4 regions of the Neorhizobium sp. R1-B genome follow, and region 1 is predicted to be linked to each of the others. Evidence: riboswitches for the same ligand, from Rfam matches in the RefSeq annotation. Region 1 holds a riboswitch; each other region holds the start of a gene.
What was found. A riboswitch is a leader RNA that binds a small molecule or an ion and turns the genes downstream of it on or off. The one in region 1 is predicted to bind thiamine pyrophosphate.
Positions count from the first base shown of each region.

Region 2: it holds a riboswitch for thiamine pyrophosphate, as region 1 does, so the genes downstream of both, thiC (phosphomethylpyrimidine synthase ThiC) here and thiM (hydroxyethylthiazole kinase) in region 1, are expected to answer to the same signal.
Region 3: it holds a riboswitch for thiamine pyrophosphate, as region 1 does, so the genes downstream of both, thiB (thiamine ABC transporter substrate binding subunit) here and thiM (hydroxyethylthiazole kinase) in region 1, are expected to answer to the same signal.
Region 4: it holds a riboswitch for thiamine pyrophosphate, as region 1 does, so the genes downstream of both, EDE05_RS10630 (multidrug effflux MFS transporter) here and thiM (hydroxyethylthiazole kinase) in region 1, are expected to answer to the same signal.

Region 1 is NZ_SOEM01000006.1:257,966-261,772, reverse strand. Features, by position in the region: gene EDE05_RS11795 (heavy metal translocating P-type ATPase) at 1-1,706, opposite strand, end outside; TPP riboswitch at 1,820-1,914, shown strand; gene thiM (hydroxyethylthiazole kinase) at 1,961-2,758, shown strand; gene thiE (thiamine phosphate synthase) at 2,755-3,390, shown strand; gene thiD (bifunctional hydroxymethylpyrimidine kinase/phosphomethylpyrimidine kinase) at 3,387-3,807, shown strand, end outside.
Region 2 is NZ_SOEM01000010.1:184,321-188,127, forward strand. Features, by position in the region: gene EDE05_RS15920 (acyl-CoA dehydrogenase family protein) at 1-1,176, opposite strand, end outside; gene EDE05_RS15925 (acyl carrier protein) at 1,176-1,427, opposite strand; TPP riboswitch at 1,605-1,734, shown strand; gene thiC (phosphomethylpyrimidine synthase ThiC) at 1,831-3,642, shown strand.
Region 3 is NZ_SOEM01000011.1:183,183-186,989, forward strand. Features, by position in the region: gene thiP (thiamine/thiamine pyrophosphate ABC transporter permease ThiP) at 1-830, opposite strand, end outside; gene thiB (thiamine ABC transporter substrate binding subunit) at 838-1,848, opposite strand; TPP riboswitch at 1,886-1,991, opposite strand; gene EDE05_RS16660 (response regulator) at 2,034-2,483, opposite strand; gene EDE05_RS16665 (ABC-F family ATP-binding cassette domain-containing protein) at 2,632-3,807, opposite strand, start outside.
Region 4 is NZ_SOEM01000006.1:16,152-19,958, reverse strand. Features, by position in the region: gene prpB (methylisocitrate lyase) at 1-95, shown strand, start outside; gene EDE05_RS10630 (multidrug effflux MFS transporter) at 471-1,703, opposite strand; TPP riboswitch at 1,845-1,960, opposite strand; gene EDE05_RS10625 (TetR/AcrR family transcriptional regulator) at 2,288-2,959, opposite strand; gene EDE05_RS10620 (NAD(P)/FAD-dependent oxidoreductase) at 3,179-3,807, shown strand, end outside.

The DNA.
Region 1 (3,807 bases):
AGCGCTTTCAAGCCCTCTTTCGCGTCGGGCCGCGGTTCGTCGCGCATGGCGATCGCGCCGGCCAGCACGCCGGCCGCGATCAACACGGATACGGTCTTACCCTCATCATTAAGGCCGGCGATCTGCCGCCGATGCGCCATGGACAGCGAAACCCGATCGGCCGCTGCTTTCGGCGAACCCAGGAAGGCCTCCTGGCCCTCGACGACCGCCGTTATACCCTCGCCGCCAAGCGCCCTCGCATCGCTCGCGGCAGGAATGTCTACTTCATCGTCCGCAGCCTTGGCGAGAATGGCCATCGCCAGCGGATGACTGGACCCGGTTTCGAGCGCGGCAGCGATGCGAAGCACCTCATCGGCATTACGCCCGAAGGCAATCACATCGGTTACCCGAGGCTTACCGGCGGTCAACGTGCCGGTTTTGTCCAGCGCGATGGCTGTGACCTTGCCCACCATTTCGAGGACCGCACCGCCTTTCATCAACAGACCGCGCCTGGCACCGGAGGACAGTGACGCAGCAATTGCAGCAGGCGTTGAGATGACCAACGCACAAGGGCAGCCGATCAGAAGAATGGCAAGCCCTTTGTAGATCCAACCTTCCCAGGCTTCACCAGTGATAAGTGGCGGCAACACTGCGACCAGCGCTGCGACGACCACGACGGCTGGCGTATAATAGCGCGAAAAGCGGTCGATGAAGCGTTCGGTCGGTGCCTTGCTTTCCTGCGCTTCCTCGACCAGGCGCACAATCCGGGCGATGGTATTGTCGGCGGAAGCCGCTGTCACTTGCACCCGCAGGGCCGCGTCTCCATTCACCGTGCCGGCGAAAACCGCATCGCCGACAGTCTTTACGACCGATATGCTCTCGCCCGTCACCGGCGCTTCATTGATTGCGCTTTCGCCGGCGACAATGATGCCGTCCGCAGAGATGCGGTCGCCTGGCCGCACCAGGATGATCGATCCGATCCCAAGATCTTCTGCCGGTACTTCTCGTGTCTTGCCGTTTATTTCCAGCAGCGCGGTCTTCGGCACCAGTGCCGTCAGGCTTTGAATACTCTGGCGCGCTTTGCCGGCGGCGACACCTTCCAGAAGCTCCCCGACGAGGAATAGGAAGACCACCGCCGCCGCTTCCTCCGACGCATCGATGACCACGGCACCAAGGGCAGCGATGGTCATCAGCATCTCGATCGAAAACGGCGTACCCGCCAAGGCCGCCATGACGGCGCGGCGGGCGATCGGCACCAAGCCGACGAGCATGGCGGCTACGAAGATATAGGTGTCGTAGGCCGGAACCAGGTGCCCGACCCCATAAGCTGCTGCCAGTGCAATACCTGCCAGTATCGTCAGCCGTCCTTTGGCGCTCTTCCACCACAATCCGTCCATGCGATCGTGCTCATGCAATCCTGCAAGATCTTTCGTCTCGGGGAGACCATGGTCGTGACCTTCATGATCAAGGCCGTGATCCGGCAGCTCTGCTGGTCGAGGCGACTTCTGCCCAAGAGCGCGCAGCGAGTAACCAAGCCCGGTAACCTTCGTTTCGATCACTGGCAGGTCGCACGTTCCATCATGGCTGACCATCATCGTGCCTGCAGCAACAGAAACGGAAACATCCTGGACGCCGGGAATGCGTCGAACTGCTGTGTCGATCTTTGCCGCGCAACTTGCGCAATCCATTCCGCCGATCTTGTAACGAGCCTGATTCTTTGCTGTCATCTTTCTCTCCGCCTGGGATCGGGTACCATAACTACAACCTCTAGCGACTAGAGCTACAAGTAGTTTTTTTGACAAAAATCGCTGGCGCCCATGGCGGCATATGCGCTAGTCCTTGCCTCAGACAGGGGCGTCCGGGTTGCCGGGCTGAGAAGTACCCTTTGAACCTGAACCAGATCATGCTGGCGGAGGGAGTCGCCTGGGCTTTTTCTGATGAAATGCCCTGCGCCCCTCCACCTGAAAAGGCGAGGACGCAGATGACAGACACTCCAGGCCAGATTCTATCGGCAATGCGCCAAAAGAACCCCCTTGTGCAGAACATCACCAATTTCGTGGCGATGAACATTGCGGCCAATGTGATGCTCGCCGCCGGCGCCTCGCCAGCCATGGTGCATGCGAAGGAGGAAGCAGGAGATTTCGCTCGCATCGCTGCGGCGTTGACGATCAACATCGGAACGCTTTCGCCTTACTTCCTTTCCGGCATGAAGGAAGCGGCAAAAGCTGCCAGCGAGGAGGGCAAGCCCTGGATCCTCGATCCAGTCGCCCATTTCGCGACCCCCTACCGCAGCGCTGCCGTTACAGAACTCCTGGCGCTGAAGCCCACAGTCATTCGCGGCAACGCCTCGGAGATCATGGCACTTACAGGAGCGCAATCTCGCGGTCAGGGCGTCGACAGCGGCGACAAAACCGAAAAGGCCGAAGACGCCGCCGTTGCGCTTGCTCGTGATCACGCCTGCGTCGTAGCCGTTACCGGCGAAATGGACTTCGTTACCAACGGTTTTCGCTCCGTCCATATCCTCGGCGGATCTGATCTTATGCCTCGTGTTACGGCACTTGGTTGCTCTCTGACCGCTCTGGTTGGTGCCTTTGTCGCAGTCCGTCCGGATAGGCCGTTCGACGCGACGGTGGCCGCCCTCGCGATGTTCGCGGTCGCGGGGGAGGAAGCAGCACTCACTGCTAATGGCCCCGGTTCTTTCTCTCCCCTTTTTCTTGACCGGTTGGCATCGCTTTCGCCAGAGACGCTGGATGCCAAAGCGAAGGTCGTAGCAGCATGAAAGCCTTCGATCTATCCGTCTATCTCGTCCTCGATCCCGAGTTATGCCAAGGCCTCGGCATGGCGCAGACCGCTCGGCTCGCCGTGGAAGGTGGTGCGACCATGGTTCAATTGCGTGACAAAAACGCCAGCACCGCAAGGATGATCGAGACCGGTCAGGCGTTGAAAGCGGCACTCGCAGGCAGCGGCATACCTTTGATCGTCAATGACGATGTCGAAGCCGCGATCGCCATCGGCGCCGAGGGAGTGCATGTGGGACAGAGCGACATGGGGGCATCGATGGCGCGCCGCCGCGTCGGAGAGGGTATGATCGTCGGCGTGTCGGTCGAAACCGAGGAGCTTGCGCAGGGCGTCGATCCATCTCTCGTCGACTACGTCGGAATAGGCCCGGTCTTCGCCACTCCCACCAAACCGGATCACAAGCAGCCGATCGGCTTCGATGGATTGGCGCGTATCGTGGCGGCCGCATCGGTGCCAGCGGTCGCCATCGGCGGCCTCAGGGCGGAACACGCCGGCAAGGCGCTGGCGGCAGGTGCCCACGGGATCGCCGTAGTCTCCGCCATTTGCGGCCAGCCGGACCCGAAGGAAGCCGCACGAAGAATAACTGACGAGGTCAGAAAGGCGCGCCTATGATCCGCAATGTTTTATCCATCGCAGGCTCCGATCCCTCCGGCGGCGCGGGAATTCAGGCGGACCTGAAGACGTTTTCGGCGCGGGGCACCTTTGGAATGGCAGTCCTTACTGCCTTGACGGCGCAAAACACGGTCGGGGTAACAGGCGTGCATCTCGTACCACCCGCTTTCGTGGCCGAGCAGATCCACGCCATTTTTGCCGACATCCGGGTCGATGCGGTCAAGATCGGCATGATTGCCAATGCCGAAATCGCCGAAGTCGTTGCGGATGTCCTCCGTCCCTATCATGACAATCTGCCGATCGTGCTCGATCCTGTCATGGTCGCCAAAGGGGGGGCGTCACTTCTGGCTTCCGATGCGATAGAGATCCTGATCCGTCGGCTAATACCCATGTCCACGCTGGTCACGCCCAACCTGC
Region 2 (3,807 bases), on a different contig from region 1:
GAGAAGGCTGGTGTCCGGTTTCTGTACGAGCAGCATGGTCGACGTGTTGCCCAGAATGCGGTCGTTGGAAATCATCAGCTGGGCCGAATGGGCATCGCGCAGATGCCGGCCGAGGCTATAAGGCGTGCCGTTCTTGTAACCCATGATGCCGCAGATGATCATCGCCTGGTTGATGATGGTCAGGATCGTCTCCGACGAGGCGAGCTTGACGTTGTTCATGGCGATCGAAAACGCCATCGAGGAAAGCTGGTCCGGCTCAGCCTTGGCGTCCTCGTAGGCCTTCAGGCCCGAAAGAATGTTCGACTTCAGGAGCTGCAGCAGGTTGGATGTTTCCGCGAGTCTCAACGCGCCGGGCGGCGTGGTGCCATTCGCCTTGCGAGCGGCGGCGCGCACGAAGGCCTGCGCACGCAATACCGCATCGGCTGCGATGCCATACCATACCGCGCTCCAGAGGAGGTGCGACGAGGCAAGCATGCTCTGCGCCGCGATTTCGGCAAACGGTTTCGGGAAGATCTGCGTGACCGGCGCCTCGCCTTTGAAGATAAAGCCGTCAGAGCAGGTGCCCCGCATGCCGAGCGTATCCCAGTCCACCGTCTTTTCCAGCGTATACTGGTTCTTCCTGAAAACGGTCATGACCTGGTCGCCCGGAGCCGCGTCGGCGTGGGCGCGGGAGGTCACCATGATGACATCCGCATGAACGCCGTAAGAAATGACGGTCGCGTCCTTCGTCAGGCGGCAGATGTTTCCGTCGATCTCGATGGCGCAGATGGAATTGCGCAGATTGCCACCGATGCCGCCTTCCGTTGTCGCGGAGGCGACAAGAAGCTGACGGGCGCAAAGCTCGCGCATGAAATCCCTATGCCACTCGCTGTCGCCGCCGTGCTCGACCAGGCTTGACACCTTGATCTGGTGCATGGCGAAGACCATGGCGCTTGCCGCGCATGCCTGTCCCAGGATGGAGCAGACCTCCGCGATCTCCTGTGTCGAAGCCCCCTCGCCGCCAAGCGATATGGGGACCTGAATGCCGAGCAGGCGTTCGGCCCTCATGGCATCGACCGCTTCCTGCGGAAAACGGGCTTCCCGGTCGACGCGGTCGGCATTTTCGGCCGCGACCTCCGCCACTCGGCGGGCACGTGCGCCGAGCGTCATGTCGGCGGCAAAGGCTGGGAGGCTCATCACGCAGCCTCACGGGCTTTCACGATCTGGGCGACCGTCTGCTCGATTGCCGAGATGCTGGCAAAGGACTTGCGATTCAGGAGGCTGTCGGGAAACTCGATGTCGAAAGCCTCTTCGATGGCCAGCATCAGCTGCACGGAGGCAAAGGAGGAAAGCCCGGCCGCATAAAGATCGGCCGCATCTTCAAGTTCGGTCACTGCAACCGGAAGCCCGCCGACCCGTGCCAGCAGTTCGCGAATAGTCTCGTTCATCTCGACATCTCCAATGACTGGAATTTGCGTTCATCGCCGGGAACACTGTCTACGTCGGAAAGCATAAAATTCCGGTAAGAAACGTCGTGAAGTTAGGGCTGCGGGATTCGCTAAAATCCGAGATATCCGCATGGCCAGCTTTGGCTTGACACGGGCGCTCGGCAGGTTTTTGATGCTCGCATTCACCAGGGGGGTCCCGGCAAGGGGCTGAGATACTGCTGGTCGGACGGCTTTGCCGCCGAGGCGCAGTGACCCGTTGAACCTGATCCAGTTCATACTGGCGTAGGGACGGTGCGAGCGCTCACGGCTTTCAGGCGGGATTCCCGTCCATCGGCTCAGGCGTTTTTCCATCATTCCAACACTGGAACTGGGTCTCCAAACGGCAAACCTTGGAGCCTCACCCATGAATATCGCCACACCAAAGCTTACGCCTGTCGTCACGACCGGTCCGCTTCCCGCCTCCACCAAAGTTTTCAAATCCGGTGTCGTCCACGCGGATATCCGGGTGCCGATGCGTGAGATCGCGCTGCATCCGACCTCCGGCGAGCCGCCGGTCACCGTCTACGATTCCTCCGGCCCCTACACCGATCCGGCCCATGCGGTCTCGATCGAAGCCGGCCTGCCGCGGCTGCGCGAAAGCTGGATCAGGGCGCGCGGCGATGTCGAATCCTATGAAGGCCGCGTCGTGAAACCGGAGGACAACGGGTTTGTCACCGGCGATCGCCTGACGCCGGAATTCCCGGTCCGCAACACGCCCCTGAAGGCGAAAGACGGCAGGGCCGTTACCCAGCTTGCCTATGCGCGCGCCGGCATCGTCACGGCGGAAATGGAGTTCATCGCCATCCGCGAAAATCTCGGCCGGCAGGCGGCCAAGGAAGCTCTCATCCGTGACGGCGAGAGCTTCGGAGCGCATATTCCGGATTTCGTGACCCCTGAATTCGTTCGCCGCGAAGTCGCGGAAGGACGGGCGATAATCCCCTCCAACATCAACCACCCCGAAAGCGAGCCGATGATCATCGGCCGGAATTTCCTGGTGAAGATCAACGCCAATATCGGTAACTCCGCCGTCACTTCCTCCATGGCGGAGGAGGTCGAAAAGATGGTCTGGTCGATCCGCTGGGGTGCGGATACGGTCATGGACCTGTCCACCGGCCGGAACATCCACAATATCCGCGAATGGATCATTCGCAATTCGCCGGTGCCGATCGGCACGGTGCCGCTCTACCAGGCGCTCGAAAAGGTGAACGGCATCGCCGAAGACCTGACCTGGGAGGTCTATCGCGACACGTTGATCGAGCAGGCTGAACAGGGCGTCGATTATTTCACCATCCACGCGGGCGTCAGGCTTCCCTACATCCCGCTCACCGTCAATCGCGTCACCGGCATCGTCTCGCGCGGCGGCTCGATCATGGCAAAGTGGTGTCTGCATCACCACAAGGAGAGCTTCCTCTACGAGCATTTCGAGGAAATCTGCGATATCTGCCGGGCCTATGACGTGTCCTTCTCGCTCGGCGATGGCCTGCGTCCCGGCTCGATCGCTGATGCCAACGACGCGGCGCAGTTTGCGGAGCTGGAGACGCTCGGCGAACTCACCAAGATCGCCTGGGCGAAGGATTGCCAGGTGATGATCGAAGGCCCCGGTCATGTGCCGATGCACAAGATCAAGGAAAACATGGACAAGCAGCTCAAGGTTTGCGGCGAGGCGCCGTTCTACACGCTCGGGCCGCTGACGACCGATATCGCTCCCGGCTACGACCACATCACCTCAGGGATCGGGGCAGCGATGATCGGCTGGTTCGGCACGGCGATGCTCTGCTACGTGACGCCGAAGGAACATCTCGGCCTGCCGGACCGCAACGACGTCAAGGTCGGCGTCATCACCTACAAGATCGCCGCGCATGCGGCCGATCTCGCCAAGGGCCATCCGGCAGCCCGGGTTCGCGACGACGCGCTTTCCCGCGCCCGTTTCGAGTTCCGGTGGGAGGACCAGTTCAACCTGTCGCTCGATCCGGAAACGGCGCGCTCCTTCCATGACGAGACCTTGCCGAAGGAAGCGCACAAGGTGGCGCATTTCTGCTCCATGTGCGGCCCGAAGTTCTGCTCGATGCGGATTTCGCATGATATCCGGGCTGAGGCGCAGAAGGAGGGACTGGAAGCCATGGCCGCCAAATACCGCGACGGCGGCGATCTCTACATGCCGGTGGGGAAGGAGTGAGCATGATCCCATGCCCTTCGACGTTGGGCCAGTTCACGTCGAGGCCGGTTCACCCTCCTCTGCCCTGCCGGGCATCTCCCCCTCAAGGGGGAGATCGAAGGAGGCATGCTCAGCGATCCCTTTCCAATCGTGAAGGGCAGGAAGCCGGCGGGGAGCAGAATTCAG
Region 3 (3,807 bases), on a different contig from region 1:
CTTGTACGGCCCGAGGCTGCACCCGGGTCATCCGGCGTCGGCAATAATGCCATGCCGAGCAGAATAACGCCTGTTATGACGATTTGCAGCAGCGCCAGGGCGACCGCCCGCGGCGGGTCGAAATCGAAACGCAGCGATTGGTAGATCGCCACTTCGAGCGTGGTCGCTGCCGGTCCGCCGCCCAGCAGCAGCACCAGCGTAAAGCTCGTGGCACACAGCATGAAGACGAGCGCGCCGATGCCTGGGATGACGTTTTTAACGGCGGGCCATTCCACAAACCGGAAGACCGAGAGCGGTTTCATGCCGAGGCTTGCGGATAGAAGCCAGTATTCCGCCGGCTGGCGCTCCAGTGCCGCGAGCAACAGCCTCGTGGCGAGCGGCAGGTTGAAGAAGACATGTGCGAGCAGGATTCCGGAAAGACCGTAGATGCTGATGGGCTGGTCTAGGCCGAGCGTCAACAGCAGGCCGTTGATCAGGCCCTGACGCCCCCATATACCGATCAACCCTAGCGCGCCGATCAAAACCGGCAGCCCCATCGGCAGCGCCAGGAGGCGGACGATCCAGGTTCGGCAGGGAAAGTCGGGCCGGCGGGCAAGAGCGAGTGCCACGGGAAGTGCAAGCCCTACGGAAAGCAATGTCGACAGCATCGCCTGCCAAAGCGTAAAGCGCAGGATTCGCCATGTGTAGGCCGTAAAGAGCCGGGATTGGGCGCCGTCGGCATCCCAGGAAAGCAATGCAACAACGGCAATGGCGACGAAGAGGGCGATAGAGGCGAAGCTCATAAGACCCCAGGCGATGCCCCTTCTTCGCTCTCCCCGCGTCAGCAACATGATCTTCTTAATTCATGCTCATGGCAGTCAGCCACTCGTCTATCCAGGCTTGGCGGTTCCTGGCGACCTCGTCCGATCCCATGAGGAAGGTCTTCTGCGGCTGGACCAGCTTGTTAAAGGCGTCCGGCAGAGCGCCGGATATCTTCGCGGCGGGCATCATCCAATTGGTGGTGGGAATGATATCCTGGAAGGCAGGCGAGACCATGAACTTCAGGAACTCTTTCGCCAGTTCTTTTTCCGAAGCGCCCTTCAGGATGCCGGCCACCTCGATCTGGATGTAGTGGCCTTCGGCAAAGGACGCTGCTTGATAACGTTCGGTCTTTTCCTCGACCATGTGATAGGCGGGAGAGGTCGTGTATGAAAACACCATCGGGACTTCGCCTTTGGTGAACAAGCCGTAGGCTTCGGACCAGCCGGGCGCTACCGTCAGAATGCGGTTCTTGAGCTTTGCCCAGGCCTCCGGGGCCTTATCGCCATAGACAGACTTTACCCAGAGGAGGAGGCCGAGACCAGGTGTCGAGGTGCGAGGGTCTTCAATCGCAATCTTCTGCGATGGGTCTCCATCAACAAGCTCCCGAAGGCTTTTCGGCGGGTTCTTCATCGCCTCCGTATCGTAGACGACTGCGAAGTGGCCATAGTCATAGGGGACGAAGGTGTCATCGCTGTAGCTGCCAGGTACTTTGACCGCCGCAAGATCAAGGCCATGCGCGTCGAAAAGCCCCGTAACCTTGGCTTCGGAAACGAGATTGGTGTCGAGACCAAGTGCGAGATCCGCATCAGTATCCTGGCCTTCCAGCTTGAGGCGTGTGAGCAGCGCCACGCCATCCGCCACGCCGACAAATTTCACATTGCAGGCACACGTCTTCTCGAAAGCCTCCTTGACCTTGGGGCCAGGGCCCCAGTCGGAAAGGAAGCTCTCGTAGGTATAGACGGTCAGCGTTTTGTCTTGAGCGTGCGCGACAGTGTAAAGGGACAGCGCCGCCGCGGCCGCGAACATCGACAGAATGATATTGCGCATCAGCGCCTCCTCTTCAAAAGTTTGGGGAATAGGCGCTGGCAACAAGCCGTCTAATCCCTCCGCCGGTGCTAACCGGATCAGGTTCCGCGGGTTGGCAATGCCTCTCAGCCACATGAAATCGTGTGGCACCCCGTTAGAGCGGAGAAAGATTTAACGGTAGGAAGTTCCGCTGGCAAGGGGCCGGTTCAGGCCCGCCCTTGCCGAAAAACCTTGAGTTCACGCGGCACTTTCGCGGAACGGCCGAGGCGGTTTGCCACAGCATAGTCAATCGACTGCTCGACCACATGGGGGAGCACCGGTTTTGTCAGAACACCCAGAGGCCCCCTCACACCGTCAACGTCTTCCGGATTCCCGGTCATATAAATGACGGTGACCCCGTAACGTTCAGCGAGCATGCGACCGATATCCGGCCCGGTCCGCCCATCAGCGAGATTGACGTCGACAATGGCGATATCCGCCTCCGGTGCCAATTCGAGAGCATTCCGGCGGCCATGCGCAAATCCTGCGACCTCCAGTCCCATATGTTCAACCGTTTCGGCAATGTCGAGGGCGATCAGGAACTCGTCTTCGACAATCAGTACGCGTTGACTTGGCGCCTCGCGGGCCAGCCGACCACTCTCAACATTTGTCAGCATGAATGTCCCCAATTCGGTTCTCACTATGCCGGCACGTGAGGTGCGTCCCGGCGCTGATTGCCTTTCGAACGCCAGAGGAGGGAGATTGTTCCGGGCCGGTACATGCTTTTCTTGCCTAACTATTTGTTAAGCATAACAAATTATTAAATTATCCCTCGAGCTCCTCCCGGAGCATTTCGAGCTCCAGCCATTCCTCTTCCATCTTTGTCAGGTTTTCCCGAAGTTTTTCCATTTCAGCTGCGAGCTTGTTGAAAGCGGCAGGGTCTTTGGTGAAGAGAGCAGGATCTGCCATCTTCTTCTCCCGTGCGGCGATATCCGCTTCAGTCTTCGCCATCTCCTTCGGCAGATTTTCGAGCGCGAATTTCTGCTTGTAGGAAAGCTTGCCTTTGCCCTTCGGCGCTTCTACGGAAGCGTTCAATTCGGCCTTCGGCTTTTCAGCCTTTTCGGCCCTGCGCCTTTCCTCCAAAGCGCCTTTGCGCTGTGCCAGCATGTCGGTGTAGCCGCCTGCATATTCGATCCAGCGCCCATCCGGTGCGTCGGGATTGGCCGGCGCGATGGTCGAGGTCACAGTGCGATCCAGGAAATCGCGGTCGTGGCTGACGAGGATGACGGTACCGTTGTAGCTTGCCACGATCTCCTGGAGCAGGTCGAGCGTCTCGATATCGAGATCATTGGTCGGTTCGTCAAGGATCAGCAGGTTCGATGGCTTTGCCATGATACGGGCGAGTATCAGGCGGGCGCGTTCTCCGCCGGACAGGTTCTTGATCGGTGTCCTGATTTGCTCCGGCTGAAACAAGAAATCTTTCATGTAACCGGCGACGTGGCGCTGTTCCCCATTGACGAGCAGGGTTTCGCCACGGCCGTCCGTCAGATAGTGGGACAGCGTCTCTTCAGGGTCCAGGTCCTCGCGTTTCTGGTCGACTGTCGCAATTTCCAGATTGGTACCGAACTTCACGGTTCCGCTATCGGGTGAAAGTTGGCCGGTCAACATCTTCAGAAGTGTCGTCTTTCCAGCACCGTTCGGGCCGACCAGGCCGATCCGATCGCCCCGATGCACGCGGATCGAGAACGGTGCTACGATAGGCCGATCATAAGCTTTGGTAATGTTCTCGGCCTCGATCACCAATTTGCCGGACTCCCGGCCCTCGGTGATTTTTGCCTGCACGGTACCTTGCGGGCCTTTGTGACCGCGATAATTCGAACGCATGGTCTGCAATTCGCCGAGCCGGCGCATATTGCGCTTGCGGCGCGCTGTCACGCCGTAGCGCAGCCAGTGCTCCTCGCGTTCGATGGCTTTTCCGAGCTTGTGCTGCTCCAGTTCTTC
Region 4 (3,807 bases), 240 kb from region 1:
AACTATACGACCTGATTGACCTCGCGAGCTATGAATCGCTCGACGCCAGTATTGTCGCAAGCGCTGTACCCCAGGCGGAATCGCGACAGGAGTAGAAGCCCATGGGTGGCATTAAGACCAGTGACTGCGAGATGATCCCTGACCTGATACGTCGAGTTCTTCCTCCTTTAACACGAGGAACTGGTCACGGATGGCTGCCGCTCTGGTCGCCTGCGGTACCACCGACCGATCGCCAATGCCGCCGGGCGGCAACGCGCCTTCACCTCGGCGGTAGATGCCGTCTCGCGCGCTTCCTGGAAGCGGACATCGCTCACGGCGTCGTCACGTCGCGTGTGCCGAGATCGGTGCGGCCGCCCGGTAGCATCCAGCACGCCTTGTCTAGTGGATCGGCGCTGGACGAGAAATAATGCGCCGTCTTTCGTCGCGAACGACCGCACTGGCTGCAAGAATGCGTTGTGAACTAGACATCTTCATCCTCGTTCGGATTGGCTGGCAGCATGGGATGACTTCACCGCTGTTATCGTGGAATCGTGTTTATCGGTAAGTGCGGCGAATGTCGCAGCCAGCAGCCCAATCGTCGTCGAAAGAAGAATGATGCAGAAGAGCCCATAGGTCGCGTCGTTTTCTGTCAGCATCGCCCCCGTGATCGATGAAAGGGCCGCACCGCCGCCAACCGTCATGGCACCGGCCAATCCGGCGGCGCTTCCGGCGAGATCCGGACGCACCGAGAGCATCCCGGCATTGGCACTCGGCATGGTCAGGCCGTTGCCGATGCCGATCAGGATGCAGGGGCCGAATAGCGCAATGGCATTCCTGAAGCCTGCCAGAAACAGGGCCAAGCCGATTATAGGGCACGCGCACGCTACGACGCGCCCCATAATCATCATGGTGGTCAACGGCACGCGCCCGGCATATCGCCCCGACAGGAAGCTGCCGAAGATATAGCCCAGGGTTGTGACGCCCATGAAGATACCGAGCGTTCCGGCCTGTAGGTCATATGCCGATGTTGCCGCCAATGGAGCGCCGGCAAGGAAGGCATAGAACGCTCCAACCGAGAACGACATGCACAATCCGTAGGCCCAGAAGCGCGGCGCGCGGAACAAGGCCGGATAGGTTCGGAACTGCTGAGCAATCGTGTCCGAGCGCGCTTTGTTGGTTTCGCTCAGACCGAACCAGCACAAGAGGAACATCACTGCCCCGGCGAGGGCGAGACACCAGAAAATCGCCCGCCAGCCAAGGGCCTGATCTAAAGCCCCGCCGAATGCCGGGGCGAACATCGGCGCGATCGCCCAGATCATTGCCGTATAGCCGATCCTGCTCGCCGTCCGCTCCTTTCCGACGGTATCCCTGATGACCGCCATAGCGACCGGGTAGCAGGAGGTAATTGTAGCCTGAAGCATACGGAAGGCGAGGAATATCCAAATATCAGGCGATAGGGCACAGCCGATTGATCCAAGCGTGAAAGCAGCAAGGTTCGCCAGAATGATCGGTCGCCGTCCGAACCGATCCGACAGCGGACCCATGACCATTTCCACCGCAACGGCGACCACCGCATAGCCTGCCAACGACAAGCTAGCGAAAGCATAGCTTATATGAAAATCCCCGGCGATATTCGCCAGCGAAGGCAGGAACACGTTCAGCGGTATGACCGAAAGAGCGCACAATAGGATGATTGTCGAGAACCTTGGAGGGGAGCGCATCATGTCTCAGCCCTCTCCAAGCCGCTCCGCCGCGGAGAAATCGAGGGTGAGGGCAAGATCTTGATCGTGCTGCCTCTAGGGGTATTCGTTCCGAGCTTTGGTTTCGTCAGTGTCATTACGGCCTCGTCTAAGAGGCCGGCTGAGGATAGGTGTCGGACCCGTCCCTTCGCCGGCATGATCCGGATCAGGTTCAAAGGGTCACTGCGCTGCGTTGGCCAGCAGTATCTCAGCCCTTTGGCAGGGCACCCCTCGGTGTAGACGATGATAGAGCGAAAATCGCAAGCAAGCACGCTTTTTGAGGGGTACGGACAGTTACCACCTAAAACCTCACCTGGAAATTCACCCACCCCCTGGCAAGCATTCTCGCAGTGTCAACCCCGACTTTGTCTCACAAGCTGGATTTTAAACGCGTTTCTTCGGCAGCCGATGACCTCAAGGGGCTCAAGCCCACCGTTAACTGCGATAAGCAACATGTCCGCTTTTCCTACTGGCAATGCGCCAAGCTGACAGTCTGAATAGCGCCTTTATTTCCGCCGTTCAGACCACCGTTGCAGCTTCCCGAAAGCTGACGGTCTGCCAAGCCGGCACTAAGGCCTCGAATGGGTCGCAGCGGTTACTCCGCCGATCGCATTGCCGCCGTGCGCGGCCATGAACATGGCGACGGCCGATCGGCAGTAGGATTCGATCTCCTTGTCGTCCTCTGCTCGCCCCTGATCGAAGCGTGCAATAATCAGGAGATCGGACCCTTTGAAAAGCGCAGCGAACAAGCGGGCGGACCGGAGAGGATCGGGCACGTTTAGAACCGCCTTGTCGTGCAATTGACGCAACAGAACCTCGATTTGGGCGATGATATGGGCGGGGCCGGCGTCGTAATGCAGCTTACCCAACGACTTTTGATTCGTCGTGTCGGCCATGACCATGGCTTCGACATTGCGGACGTCCGGGCGCAACAGCGTGCGAAGCAGGGACGATCCCACCGCCATGAGCTGATCTTCGGCCGAACCGTCGACGCCTTCAAAAAGGACCTGCGGGATTAACTGATGGCACCGGGCCGCAAACGCCGCGCCAAACAGGGCCTCTTTGCTCTCGAAGTGCCTGTAGATGCTGAGTTTGGATATCTTCGCCCGCTGAGCGACCTTGTCCAATGTCGTCGCTTGAAAACCCAATTCCGCAAAAAGTTCGCTCGCGGCGTCGACTATGGTTTGACCAAGCGCCTCGTTAGCGGGCCGGCCGCGCCGGCCTCGACTATTTTCGGTCATTTCAATTCCAGTCCTTGACAGTATCTTTATTCTCGAATTACGATACCACTTAGTTTCAGAAATATGCAAGCCAATGAATGAATCGAAAAACACGAGGGCGCCATGCAACGACGAACACTGCTAAAGCTGGCCGCGCTGTCCACCATCGGCCTTCCGCACGCCCAAGCCATCGCGGGTTCGAACCCAACATCCTCTACCCACAATACGGAGCCCACTACCATGGATGACGTCATCATCATCGGCGGCAGCTTTGCCGGTCTCGCCGCCGCCCTGCAGCTCGGCCGTGCCCGCCGTAAGGTCACCGTTCTTGATACCGGCCTGCCGCGTAATCGCTTCGCGGGCCGCTCGCACGGTATGCTCGGCCACGATCACAAGCCACCGCTGGACATCCTGGCCGAGGCGCGGCAACAGCTGGCGCGTTATCCCGCGATCCGGCTGGTCAATGCCCGTGCCGACAGCATTTCCGGCACCATCGACAACTTCTCCGTCCTCACTGGCGATGGCGAAAGCCTTGGGGCGCGCCGCCTGATCCTGAGCTATGGCGTCGTTGACCAGATGCCTGATGTTCCGGGCTATGCCGAGAGCTGGGGCACATCCATCATTCCATGCCCCTATTGCGACGGCTTCGAAGTCGCCGGCCAGCATTGGGGCCTCGTCTGGTCCGGTCCGCAGTCAATGAACCAGGTCAGGCTATTTCGCGATTGGACTGACAGGCTGACGGTCTTCGCCGATGGTCACGAGATTTCATCCGATATCCGGGCCGATTTGGCGGGCCGCAACGTACCTGTCGTCGATGGCCGGATCACCGGCGTCGCCCGTCACGGGAGCCACAACGCCACGATCAAGCT